Regions from separate parts of the Comamonas sp. NyZ500 genome, predicted to be linked through region 3. Evidence: riboswitches for the same ligand, from Rfam matches in the RefSeq annotation. Region 3 holds a riboswitch; each other region holds the start of a gene.
What was found. A riboswitch is a leader RNA that binds a small molecule or an ion and turns the genes downstream of it on or off. The one in region 3 is predicted to bind thiamine pyrophosphate.
Positions count from the first base shown of each region.

Region 1: another riboswitch for thiamine pyrophosphate. It lies ahead of JAO85_RS12450 (FAD-dependent oxidoreductase); the one in region 3 lies ahead of thiC (phosphomethylpyrimidine synthase ThiC).
Region 2: another riboswitch for thiamine pyrophosphate. It lies ahead of JAO85_RS02025 (long-chain-fatty-acid--CoA ligase); the one in region 3 lies ahead of thiC (phosphomethylpyrimidine synthase ThiC).

Region 1 covers NZ_JAEIJE010000007.1:24,810-28,952, forward strand. Annotated here, with positions in the region: gene thiE (thiamine phosphate synthase) at 1-359, opposite strand, end outside; gene JAO85_RS12440 (thiazole synthase) at 370-1,173, opposite strand; gene thiS (sulfur carrier protein ThiS) at 1,332-1,529, opposite strand; gene JAO85_RS12450 (FAD-dependent oxidoreductase) at 1,635-2,729, opposite strand; TPP riboswitch at 2,793-2,954, opposite strand; gene thiD (bifunctional hydroxymethylpyrimidine kinase/phosphomethylpyrimidine kinase) at 3,020-3,892, shown strand; gene JAO85_RS12460 (SH3 domain-containing protein) at 3,959-4,143, opposite strand, start outside.
Region 2 covers NZ_JAEIJE010000001.1:441,840-445,982, reverse strand. Annotated here, with positions in the region: gene JAO85_RS02030 (acyl-CoA reductase) at 1-593, opposite strand, end outside; gene JAO85_RS02025 (long-chain-fatty-acid--CoA ligase) at 590-1,684, opposite strand; TPP riboswitch at 1,755-1,846, opposite strand; gene JAO85_RS02020 (TonB-dependent receptor) at 2,158-4,143, shown strand, end outside.
Region 3 covers NZ_JAEIJE010000022.1:14,331-18,473, reverse strand. Annotated here, with positions in the region: gene JAO85_RS22240 (ABC transporter substrate-binding protein) at 1-108, shown strand, start outside; gene thiC (phosphomethylpyrimidine synthase ThiC) at 414-2,357, opposite strand; TPP riboswitch at 2,617-2,734, opposite strand; gene JAO85_RS22230 (nitroreductase) at 2,816-3,475, opposite strand; gene JAO85_RS22225 (ABC transporter substrate-binding protein) at 3,660-4,143, shown strand, end outside.

The DNA.
Region 1 (4,143 bases), on a different contig from region 3:
GGCAGCACGCCATACAGGCCCAGCTCGCTCGGGCAATGGGCAAAAGCCAGTGCCGGGTCGGCCTTGCCGAGACCGAAGTCGCGTGGGTCGTCGGGCCAGTGGGTGACATCGAACTGGTTGGTGCGTTCGCTCTGGCACTGCCAGGCCTGGGCCAGTGTTTGTGCATCCACGGCGATAAAGCCCAGCTGGCTGCAGGCTTCCAGCGCAGCCAGATAGGCGGGCTCCTGGCGCAGCGCGGGCGGCACGGGCTGGGGCGTCAGCTCGACCGAATTGGCATCGTGGTGCAACTGGGCGCCAAAATTGGCACTGTGCTGGTGGATGATGGCTTGTGCCAGGGCCTTGATTTCTGCGGAGTCCATGGGCCGGCCTTTATTCCTGATGCCAGAAAGGGGTGCCCAGCACGGGCGTGCTGGGTTGGGCGGCGTTCTGCTCCGCCATGGCGCCAGCGCGCCAGGCGGCGTGACCGGCATTGACGGCATCGGAGAATGCGCCGGCCATGGCCACAGGGTCTTCGGACAAGGCCACGGCGGTGTTCAGCAGCACGGCGTCATAACCCCATTCCATCACGGTGCAGGCATGGGAGGGGCGGCCCAGGCCGGCATCGACGATCAGCGGCACCTTCAGGCGCTCGCGCAGCATCTGCATGGCATAGGGGTTGATGGGGCCGCGGCCGGTGCCTATGGGCGCAGCCCAGGGCATGACGGCCTGGCAACCCACGTCGACCAGTTTCTGGCACAGCACCAGGTCGTAGGTGGTGTAGGGCAGGACCTGGAAACCGTCCTTGATGAGGATGGAGGCAGCCTCCACCAGGTTGAGCGTGTCGGGCTGCAGCGTGTAGTCGTCGCCGATCAGCTCCAGCTTGATCCAGGGTGTGTCGAAGACTTCACGCGCCATCTGGGCCGTGGTCACGGCTTCCTGGATGGTCATGCAGCCTGCCGTGTTGGGCAGCACGGGCACGTTGAGCTTGCGCAGCAGTTCCCAGAAGCTGGCGCCGGTCTCGGCCGCATTGCTGCCCTGGCGGCGCAGCGAGGCCGTGACCATGGCGGGCCTGGAACGCTCCACAGCCGCTTCGAGAATGGCGGGCGAGGGATAGCGCGAGGTGCCCAGCAGCAAGCGGCTTTCAAAACGTTGGCCGTAGAGAACCAGGGTGTCGTCGGTGGTTTTTGTATTCATGATTTATCTATATCTCTTGTCTTTGTACCGCAATGCGTGTGAAGCCCAGTGAGCCTCAAACAGGCATGTGCCCAGTCAGTGACACCGAGCAAGAGCCGCCTCGCCGCGAGGGTGTCGCCCCCAGGGGGAAGGCGCGAAGCGACTCAGGGAGGTCATTCCTAGCCGCCTGTCACTGGAGAGATGACTTCCATCCTGTCGCCCTCGTTGAGCGCATGGTCGGCGTACTGCGTCTTGGGCACAAACACCGTGTTGACCGCCACGGCAAACGGGGGCTTGGCCTGCATCTGCGCCAGCGCATCGGCCACGGTGGCATGGGCTTGCAGCTCGGTGGCTTGCTGGTTGAGGGTGATCTTCATGGCATGAAACAGAAAATAAAGCGGGTGCTAAGTTAAACCTCTGCACGGCGGCGCTTGCGTGCGCAGGAGGTGCAAGTGCTGTGCGCCAAAGTTCGGGCTCGCGGCTCAGCCGCGATGCACGGCGACATCGAACTCGCGCGCCAGCGGCGAGTCGTTGCGGTCCACCAGCTCCAGCACCACGTCGAGCATGGCGGGCGAGATCATGAAGCCGTGGCGGTAGAGGCCGTTGACTTCCATGACGCGCGGCGTCAGCAGGCGCACGGCGGGCAGATTATCGGGCAGGGTGGGGCGGCACTGGGTGGCGATCTCCACAATCCGGCCTTCGGCAAAGCCCGAGTGCACGGTATAGGCCGCGCTCAGCAGCTCCAGCGTGGAGCGCACGCTGGCCGGCGACATATCGTCGGATTCGATCTCGGTCGCGCCAATCACGAACAGATGGTCTTCCTTGGGCGCGATATAGATGGGGTAGCGTGGATGGATCAGGCGTGTGGGGCGCTGCAGCGTGACTTCGGGCGCATGGATGCGCACCACCTCGCCGCGAATGCCGCGCAGCTGCTTCCACTGGCTGCGGGCCCCCAGGCCCCGGCAGTCGAACACGAAGTCGGGCTGGCCGGCCTCGCCGGGACGGAAGTCGCCGACCTCGCGCGGGCTGTCCCAGTGCAGCTGCACGCCCAGGGCGCTGAGCTTGTCGACCAGCGCCGTCAGCAGCTGACGGTTGTCGAGCTGGCCTTCGCCGGGCAGATAGACGGCCTGGTTGAAGCGTCCCTGCAGCGCGGGCTCGCAGTCCTGCAGCGCCGCGCCGGTCTTCTCCTGCATGGCCGGCAGGCTGGGGTTGATGCGCCGGTTTTTCTCCAGCAGACCGAAAAAGCGCGCCGCATCGCCCTGATCCTGGCGGTGCCAGAGAATCAGCGTGCCGTTTTGCTGCAGAAACACATGCTGCTCGAGCTGAGCTATGAGCTCGGGCCAGCGCTTGAGCCCATGCTGGCCCATGCGCACCACGCCGGGCTCGGTAATGGCCGACTCGGCCAGCGGCGCCAGCATGGCAGCCGCCACGCGCGCCGCAGCACCATCGCCTTGCGGGCCATGGGCGTCATAGAGGTCGATGGCGTGACCGCGCTGGGCCAGGGCCAGAGCCAGCAGACGGCCCATGAGGCCGCCGCCGAGAATTGCGATCTTTGAAGAAGCTTGTAGCAATGACATGTGCAAATCGTTTTCCATCCGGACACAGGAACAGGGCCATGTGCAGGACAAAACGCGGCATGCCTTGCGGCTTGTGAAACTCCCCACGCCAGCATGACCTGGATCGGGTGCAGGGGGCACAGGGCACGGATGGTGCTCTGGTGCGCAGCCCGTGGCTGGCGCAGCCCCAGGGTGTTTCTCAGTCCGCACAGGCTGCTTGCCTGCGGGACACCCCTGTTTCGTCCGTTGGACATTACAGCACAACCGCAAACAGCACGCATTGACCATGCGCATGGGCGATAATTTTTGCCATGACAGTGATTGCTTCTTCCTTCATCTCCGGCGCCGCAAAAAAGCGCTATGCACGCGTGCTCTCCATCGCCGGCTCGGACAGCGGCGGTGGTGCCGGCATCCAGGCCGACCTCAAGACCTGTGCGGCACTGGGCTGCTACGGCATGACGGCGATCACGGCCATCACCGTGCAGAACACGCTGGGCGTGACGGGTATTCACGGCATTCCGCTCGATACCGTGCGCGGCCAGATCGATGCCGTTGTGCAGGACATAGGCGTCGATGCCGTCAAGATCGGCATGCTGGCAACCCCCGATGTGGTGAGCGTGGTGGCGGATGCGATCCGTCGCCACGGGATCAGGAACGTGGTGCTGGACCCCGTGATGGTGGCCACCAGCGGCGATCGCCTGATCGTTCCCGAGACGGCACAGGCGCTGGTCCAGGAGCTGTTCCCGCTGGCAACGGTGATTACACCCAATCTGGATGAAGCAGCTTTGCTGCTGGGTCGCAACATCGACGGCATTGCAGCGCTGGATGCGGCCGTGGCCGATCTGCTGGCCATGGGCGCGCCGGCCGTATTGCTCAAGGGCGGGCATCTGAGCGGCGATCTGGTCATGGATGTGCTGGGCCGACAAGGCCGGCAGGCCGGCGACTATCTGCGCCTGCAGTCACAGCGCATCGTCACCCATAACGGCCATGGCACGGGCTGCACGCTGTCGTCGGCGATTGCCTCCTTCCTGGCCCAGGGGCTGGCGCTGGAGGCCGCGGTGACCGAGGCGCGCAGCTATATTCTGGGCGCCATCGAGGCCGGCGCCGAGGTCTATACCGGCCAGGGTCACGGCCCCCTCAATCACGGCTATGCGCCGCGCGCGCAGATGATCGTCGAAGGCTGATTGCCGGCACCCGCAGAAAAGGCCTGCTGCTGCAGGCCTTTTCTTTGGGTGTTCGTGTTGCAGGGCTTACCAGCCCCAGACCAGATTCTTGGCCACCCAGCCGCTCTGGCCGTTGCTGCGCTGGACCTGGGCCCAGCTGCCTTGCTTTTTCAGAGTCTGCAGCACCTCATGCTGCTCCAGCTTGCCCACGCGCTTGTGCTTCTGGCCGGGGCCGGAGCGCAGATTGGCCGTGCGCGCCGTCACCACCATAT
Region 2 (4,143 bases), on a different contig from region 3:
GCAAACAAGGGCTCGGCACTGGCCAGCTTGCCGATCGCCGGGGCCTTGACCAGCAAGCCGCAGACCAGGCTCCACAGCGACAGCGCAGGTACGTTGCCGGCCCAGCTGTGCACCAGCAGGTCCGGGCCGAAAGCCCGTACGGCCCCGCCCTTGGCTGCCGGTTGAAAGCCATCGAGCACTGCCGGATTGGCAAAATCCTCGGCCACAAAGCGCTTGAGCTGCGCTGCACGAAAGGTCTTGAAAAATCCTGTCAGCCCCAGCCGCACCATATCGGCGTCATAGCCGCTGACCACGGGCAGCCAGGCTTCGGCCTGCTGACGGTAGGTGTCGTTGCGATCCAGCAGGCGGGCCATCGCACGATCGACGGCATCGATGATCTCGGCCACCGGCATCGGGCGCAGATGGGCGCATGCAGCCGCGCGAACGCGAGCAGCCAGAGCCTGCATCTGCGGCGCCGTCAGCACGGGCACGCTGACTTCCAGCCTCTGACCGTCGCGGGACTCGAAGTCCAGCGTCTGCCACTGTACTTCCTCGTCGCCGAGGCCGGGCAGATAGCCTGCCTTGATACGCTGCACCTTGCGCTGCTTGCTCATGCGCCGGCAGCTTTCACAAACTCTTCAACCGCCAGCGAGCAACCCTTGGCGGCGGCGCCCTCGGCGCGCCCCAGCAGCAAAAAGCCGTCTTTTTCCTGCGGGCCGGCCCACAGGCCCACATCCTCGGTCAGGATGGTGGTCACCGCGTTGTAGTTGGCCAGATCGCAATGCACCAGAATGCCGCGCTCACCAGCGGCCACATCCCTGCCGGTGATCGGCTCGACCAGACGCGAACGGATCCAGTGCGGACCGGACTTGACCGAGGGCAGAACCGCATTGCCATCGTCATAGAACTGGGTGCTCAGCTCGGTCATGCCATACATATTGATGCACAGACTGCGCGGCACGCCCAGCAACTGCGAAAGCTCGGCATAGAACTGCTCGAGCGGCAGCTCACGCGACTGCCCCTTGTAGCCGCCCGTATCCAGCACGCGGCTGCCTGCGGGCAGGCGAAAGCTGCGGCCCTGCGCACGCAGGGCATCCATCACATGGACCAGGCTGAAGCTCGCGCCCAGCAGCGCAAACGGCTGGCCGCTGCGCTCGGACTCTTCCAGCGCGGCACACAGGGCCGGCATGTCCAGCCCTTCCGAATTCAGATAGTAGCGGCTGCCTGCCGAGCCGAATTCGGACCGGGCAAGTGCCAGATAGTGAGCCAGCGAGGAATTGGGCATAGCCTGCTCATCGGGAAACAGAATGCCCATGGGCATGCGCTCCAGACCCTGCATGAAACGTCTGGCGAAATAGCGCTTCATGGACAGGTCGTAGACATCGAGCTGCGGATGGAAATGACGTCCGCGCGCAGCGCGGCCCGTGGTGCCGCTGGTCATGAACACGCGCTCGGCGGGCGACGGCGGCTCGCTGCGCAGCTCCATGGCCTTGAAGGCATCGATGGGCACGGCCGGAACATCGCGCCAGCTCCTGACATTGCGCAGCGTGGCACCGCGTCGCTGGCAAAAGCTGCGAAACGGCGCATTGCATTCGTACTGGTAGGCGAAAAGGCGCAGGGCGAGTTGATTGAACTGGTCGTCGGTGCAGTCATCCATTGCGATGAAAGCAAGCAGATCGGCGACCAGCGAAGCGGCCTTGTCCATGAAATTCCTTCGAGAGCGGGGACATCATGCTCCGAAGGCTTGCTGACCATGCGAGAACGCACTGCCCTGAGGTCAGCTTGCAAGCTCTTCTTCCGCCGGTATGAACCGGGTCAAGTTCGCGGGTGTAGATCTCAGCACTGGCGTGCACCCCGGAGCGCGGCGCCATCTTACCCCAACGGCATCGCTGCACGGTGCCTGAGCCGCCGCATGAAAGTCGCGTCACTTGTAACCTGGGGTAATGCTCTATCACAGAGAAGAAGGTCATCTACAGTAGAAATCATTAAAACATTACCACCCGAATACAATTGGAGCAAAAATTGCGAACGTGCCCGACACGCACCTTGCCATGGCACCAACAATGATGCAGACGCGCACTGCCTGAGCGAGCTTCACGCCGTAGCAAGAAACGCTGTCAACAGAGCTTGCGCCATCCAGGGCACCGAACGTCCACCCCGAGCCCCAGAGATATTCACATGCATTTTTCGCGCCTTTGTCATCTGGCAGGCTGGCCTGTGGCCGCCGCCGGACTGCTGCTGACGGCACAGTCCGCAATGGCCCAGCAAGCCGCCGCCCAGCCGGAACTGCCCCAGTTGTCCGAAGTCACCGTGCGCAGCACCTTGCAGGAGTCTGCACTTGAGCAAACCCCGGCCTCCGTGACCGTGCTCGACGGCGAGCGCATGCGCGAGCGCAATCTGCAGGTCAATCTATCGGAGTCCCTGAGCGCAGCTCCGGGCCTGCAGTTGCAGAACCGCCAGAACTACGCGCAAGACCTGCAGCTGTCGATTCGCGGCTTTGGCGCGCGCTCCACCTTCGGCGTGCGCGGCATACAGATCTATGTGGACGGCATCCCCTCCACCATGCCGGACGGCCAGGGTCAGACCAACAATATCGATATCGCCTCGCTGGAGCGCGTGGAAGTGCTGCGCGGTCCTTACTCCGCCCTCTACGGCAACGCCTCTGGCGGCGTGATCAATGCCTATACCGAACGTGGTGAAGGCGCACCCTCGGTGGAAAGCAGCTTTGCACTGGGCAGCGACGGCCAGAAGCGTCTGGGCCTCAAGGCCAAGGGCGAAGCCAACGGGATTGGCTATGTGCTCAGCGCCAGCCGTTTTCTCACCGACGGCTACCGGGCCCAGAGCGCGGCGGACAAAAACCTGTTCAACGCCCGCATCGATATCAAGCCCGACGAATACAGCCAATTGACCCTGGTGGCCAACCATGTGGACATCGATGCCAAGGACCCCGGCGGCATCACGCCCAAGGACTGGGCGGTAGATCCGAAGGCTGTGGCGTCCAACCCCTTGCTCTACGATTCGCGCAAAAGCGTGAAGCAGACCCAGGCCGGCCTGACCTATGAGCGCCAGCTGGACGGCGGCCAGGCGCTGCGCCTGATGGCCTATGCCGGTCAGCGCGAAATGATGCAGTTTCAGTCCACGCCCAAGGCATCGCAGACCGGCTACAGGGGTGGGGTGATCGGTCTCAAGCGCGACTATGGCGGCATCGATGCGCGCTGGAGCGGCAAATACGAGCTGGGCAGCGGCAGCCTGGGCCTGATTGCGGGCCTGGCCGCCAACACTGTCAGGGAAGACCGCCAGGGCTACAAGAACTTTGTGGGCAACCAGTTGGGCGTGGTCGGCGAGCTGGTGCGTGACGAGCGCAATACCCTCACCAGCATAGACCCCTATTTGCAAGCCTCCTGGGCCTTTGCACCGCGCTGGAAGCTTGATGCCGGCCTGCGCTGGAGCAATGTGCAGTTCCAGTCGCGCGACCATTTCCTGGCCGACAAGAACGACAGCGGCAATGCCGGATTCCATAAGCTGCTGCCGGTTGTTTCGCTCCAGCACGAGCTCAATCAGGACATCAATGTCTATGCCTCGCTGGGTCGCGGCATGGAAACACCGACCTTCAACGAGATCTCATACCGCCCTGGCCCCAACCCGCTTCCCGGACTGAACTTCGGCCTCAAGCCTGCGGTATCGACCAGTGCCGAGCTGGGCATCAAGCAACGCTTCAATGTGGCCGGCCTGCGCGGCGACTGGTCTGCCGCGCTGTTCCAGACCAGCACCGACGATGAAATCGTGGTGGCCAGCAACGACAACGGCCGCACCTCTTATCAGAATGCCGGCAATACCCGCCGCCGCGGCATGGAGCTGAGCACCAGCACCTGGCTGATGCCCCAGTTGCGCCTGAACGGCGCGCTGACCTTGCTCGATGCCAGTCTGCGCAGCGGCTATTGCGACAGCAAGGGCCAGGACTGCACTCCCGCCGGCAAGCGCATTGCCGGCACGGCCAGGCATCTGGGCTATCTGGGGCTGGAATGGATTCCCGCCACCGACTGGCGTGTGGGTCTGGACTGGCGTCATGTGGGCCGTATTGCCGCTGACGACAAGAACCAGGTCTATGCCCCCAGCTACAACGTTGCCAGCCTGAGCGTTGGCTACACCAAACGCCTGGGCGCC
Region 3 (4,143 bases):
CCGGCCGAATCCAAGGGCACCTGGGACTATTACAAGATCATCAAGAAGCTGCCAGCCGAGCAGATCTGGACCACCAAGGCGGAAAGCAAATGCCAGTACTGGCGGTGACTTGAACCCGCGAGGCATACGCCCCGCACCGGCAAAACGGACAGCAAGCCGCGGCAGCTGTCCGTTTTTTCATGGCAGCAGTTCCAGCAGCTCCAGGCGTCAATCCGCAACAAACTTACATCGCGATATTTGCGCCTTATCGAGATGGACCTGACGGGCGGCGTCCCCAGCGACCCTTTCCAAGCCGAACGCCGCAGCCCCTGCGGCATCACTCGGCAAAAAGGCAGGCCCTGCGGCCTGCCTTTTTCATGGCGACGGGCAAAAGCGCTTGATGCACAAGTGCCGCAGCCCGGCTTCAGTTCAGGTCAACGTGCCGTGGTGTCGGTCGAGGCATTGACGATGGGAATGTAGAAATCGCCGCCCGCCTGATTGAACTCCGCCGCCTTGGCCTGCATGCCCACGGCAATGCTGTTCTCGGCGCTCACGCCTTGCTGCTTGGCAAAGTCGCGCACTTCCTGGGTGATCTTCATGGAGCAGAACTTGGGTCCGCACATGGAGCAGAAGTGAGCCACCTTGGCGCTGTCCTTGGGCAGGGTCTCGTCGTGGTAGGCCTGGGCCGTATCGGGATCCAGTCCCAGGTTGAACTGGTCCTGCCAGCGGAAGTCGAAGCGTGCCTGGCTCAATGCATCGTCGCGCGAGCGTGCGCCCGGATGGCCCTTGGCAACGTCGGCCGCATGGGCCGCAATCTTGTAGGCGATGATGCCCTGCTTGACGTCGTCTCGGTCGGGCAGACCCAGATGCTCCTTGGGCGTGACATAGCACAGCATGGCCGTACCAAACCAGCCGATCATGGCCGCGCCGATGGCGCTGGCGATGTGGTCGTAGCCGGGGGCGATGTCTATGGTCAGCGGGCCCAGGGTGTAGAACGGAGCCTCGTGGCAGTGCTTGAGCTGCTCGGTCATGTTCTGCTGGATCATGTGCATGGGCACATGGCCAGGGCCTTCGATCATGGTCTGCACATCGTGCTTCCAGGCGATCTGCGTCAGCTCGCCCAGCGTGGCCAGCTCGGCAAACTGGGCATCGTCGTTGGCATCCGACGCGCAGCCGGGACGCAGGCCATCGCCCAGCGAGAAGCTCACGTCATACTGCTTCATGATGTCGCAGATGTCCTCGAAATGTTCGTAGAGGAAGCTCTCGCGGTGATGAGCCATGCACCACTTGGCCATGATGGAGCCGCCGCGCGAGACGATGCCGGTGCGGCGCTGGGCCGTGAGGTGGATGTAGGCCAGGCGCACGCCGGCGTGGATGGTGAAGTAGTCCACGCCCTGCTCGGCCTGCTCGACCAGCGTGTCGCGGAAGATCTCCCAGGTCAGATCCTCGGCAATGCCGCCGACCTTTTCCAGCGCCTGATAGATGGGCACGGTGCCGATGGGCACGGGCGAGTTGCGCACAATCCAGTCGCGCGTGGTGTGGATGTTCTTGCCGGTGGACAGGTCCATGACATTGTCCGCGCCCCAGCGAATCGCCCAGACCAGCTTTTCCACCTCTTCCTCGATGCTGGAAGTCACGGCCGAGTTGCCGATGTTGGCGTTGATCTTGACCTTGAAATTGCGGCCGATGGCCATGGGCTCGATTTCAGGGTGGTTGATATTGGCCGGAATGATGGCGCGGCCGCGCGCCACTTCGTCGCGCACGAATTCGGGTGTGATGATCTTCGGGATCGCTGCGCCCAGGCTGTTGCCGGCCAGGCGCAGCTCCCGCGCCGCGTCCTGCTGGTACTGCGCCATCCATTCACGGCGACCGTTTTCACGCAGGGCCACATACTCCATCTCGGGCGTGATGATGCCGCGCTTGGCATAGTGCATCTGGGTCACGTTCTGGCCAGATTTGGCACGGCGCGGCTGGCGCTGCAGCGCGGCCGCCTCGGCGCGCAGTTGGTCCACGCGCGCATCTTCCTCGCCGCGCTTGCCGCCGTCGTCCAGCGCCACACGCAGGCGACCCACGTAGTATTCGCTATCGCCGCGCGCTTCGATCCAGGCACCTCGCACGCTGGGCAAGCCCTGGCGCACGTCGATCTGTACGGCGGGATCGGTATAGGGGCCCGAGGTGTCGTAGACGCTGACCTGCTCTCCATTGGTGAGCGCAATATCGCGCACCGGCACACGCAGCTGCGGATGCAGCGCGCCACTCAGATAGCTCTTGGTCGATGCGGGAAACGGCTGGCGCGACTGAGCCAGCAGCTCGGCAAAACGGGCGGCATCGGGGGCATGACCTGCAGCAGGCGTAAAAATGGAATCAGGGGCGTTCATCGCAGTCTCCTCAAAGCGGTTGAAGTGCATCAAACGCTCCGTGGAGTGCGGCCCTGCTCTGATCTTGCCCTGCACTGGCACGGCCCGCTATGGGGTATCCGGCCTGTGCCGCCGAAATTCTGCAATCTCGGCCTGGTTCTTCACGCACCGGCTGTCCAGAAAAGACAAAACCCCAGTGCGCGAGGCGCCTGGGGTTTGCTGTGCCCATGGCTTTCAGGGCTGGCACTCGTGCCAGTTGCCCTGTCAATCCATCGGCCCTGCGTCAGGGTCCCGCTCTTCTTCCGCCGGTATGAACCGGATCAAGTTCGTCGGGTTCGCCTGCACTGTTTTCACAGTGACTGGCATCTCAGCGCTTTCGCACACCCCGGAGCTGCACGCAGTATAGGCTGGTTTTGCCACAATTTGCGCACTCTTGAAGCTGTTTAACTATCCTGACCCTCAAGCGTCTAATCCGCCGTTCAATCCAGCCCCTGCAGCGCCAGCCATTCATTGCTGGCAGCACGGCTTGCGCGCCACTGGTTGATGGGCGCGCTGACATCCTCGTAGCCCAGGGCAATGCCAAAGGCAATCTGGTAGCCATCCGGCAATGCCAGCTGTTCGATCAGCATGTCGTTGTACATGCGCCAGAAGCCCTGGGCACAGGTGGCCAGACCTTTCTCCACCGCCAGCAGCATGAAGGACTGCAGATAGATGCCCAGATCCACCCATTGCGCATAGCCCATGCGCTCCTCCACGGCCACGAAAATACCCACGGGCGCACCGAACATCTGGCCGTTCTTGGCCAGCTGGGCCAGACGTGCTGCCTTGTCCTCGCGACCGATATTGAGTGAGCGATACAGATCTTCGCCGTTTTCAAAGCGGCGACTGCGGTAGGGCTCCCACAAACCGGGTGGATAGGACAGGCCGGGGCGCTGCACGGCCTCGGTCTCCCTGGCCCTGACGCACAGATCCTTGAGCGCCTGTCCGCCCACTGCGGTCACACGCCAGGGCTGCATATTGCCGCCGGACGGCGCCTGCGCTGCGGTCTCCAGCAAGTCCCGCACCATGGCAGCAGCCACGGCCTGCGGCAGAAAAGCGCGCACCGAACGACGCTGCTGCAATGCTTGACGAATATCCATCTCTTCTACTTTCCTAAATCACTGGTGTGCAGTGTAGGAGCTTGCGGCATTTTCCCGAGTCGCCGTGGATACCTTGTCGCAGCCGCCCCGGTGCTTGCCCTGATGGCGCGCCCTGCTCCAACTGCGACCATGCTGGCTGCCCGTCGCAGTGACCGGGTACTCACCACCTCAGGAGATGACTCTGATGAAGCCTCGCTCTGTTTGCTCCGCTACCGTTTTTTCCCCAAGAACATTGACGCTGGCACTGGGATGCCTGCTGACCGCTGCAGGCGCTCAGGCGCAGGACAAGATTCGCATCGGCTTCATCACCGATATGTCGGGCCTCTATGCCGATGTGGACGGCAAGGGTGGTGCTCTGGCGGTGCAGATGGCCGTGGACGACTTTGGCGGCAAGCTGCTGGGCAAGCCCATCGAAGTATTGACGGCCGACCACCAAAACAAGGCCGATATCGCGGCCAGCAAGGCACGCGAGTGGTTCGACACCCAGGGCATGAACATGCTGATCGGCGGCACCACCTCCAGTGCCGGCCTGGCCATGGGCAAGGTGGCCGACGAGAAGAAAAAGGTCTACATCATCAACGGCGCGGGCACTTCGGCACTGACCAACGATCAGTGCAGTCCCTATTTCGTGCACTATGCCTATGACACCGTGGCGCTGGCCAAGGGCA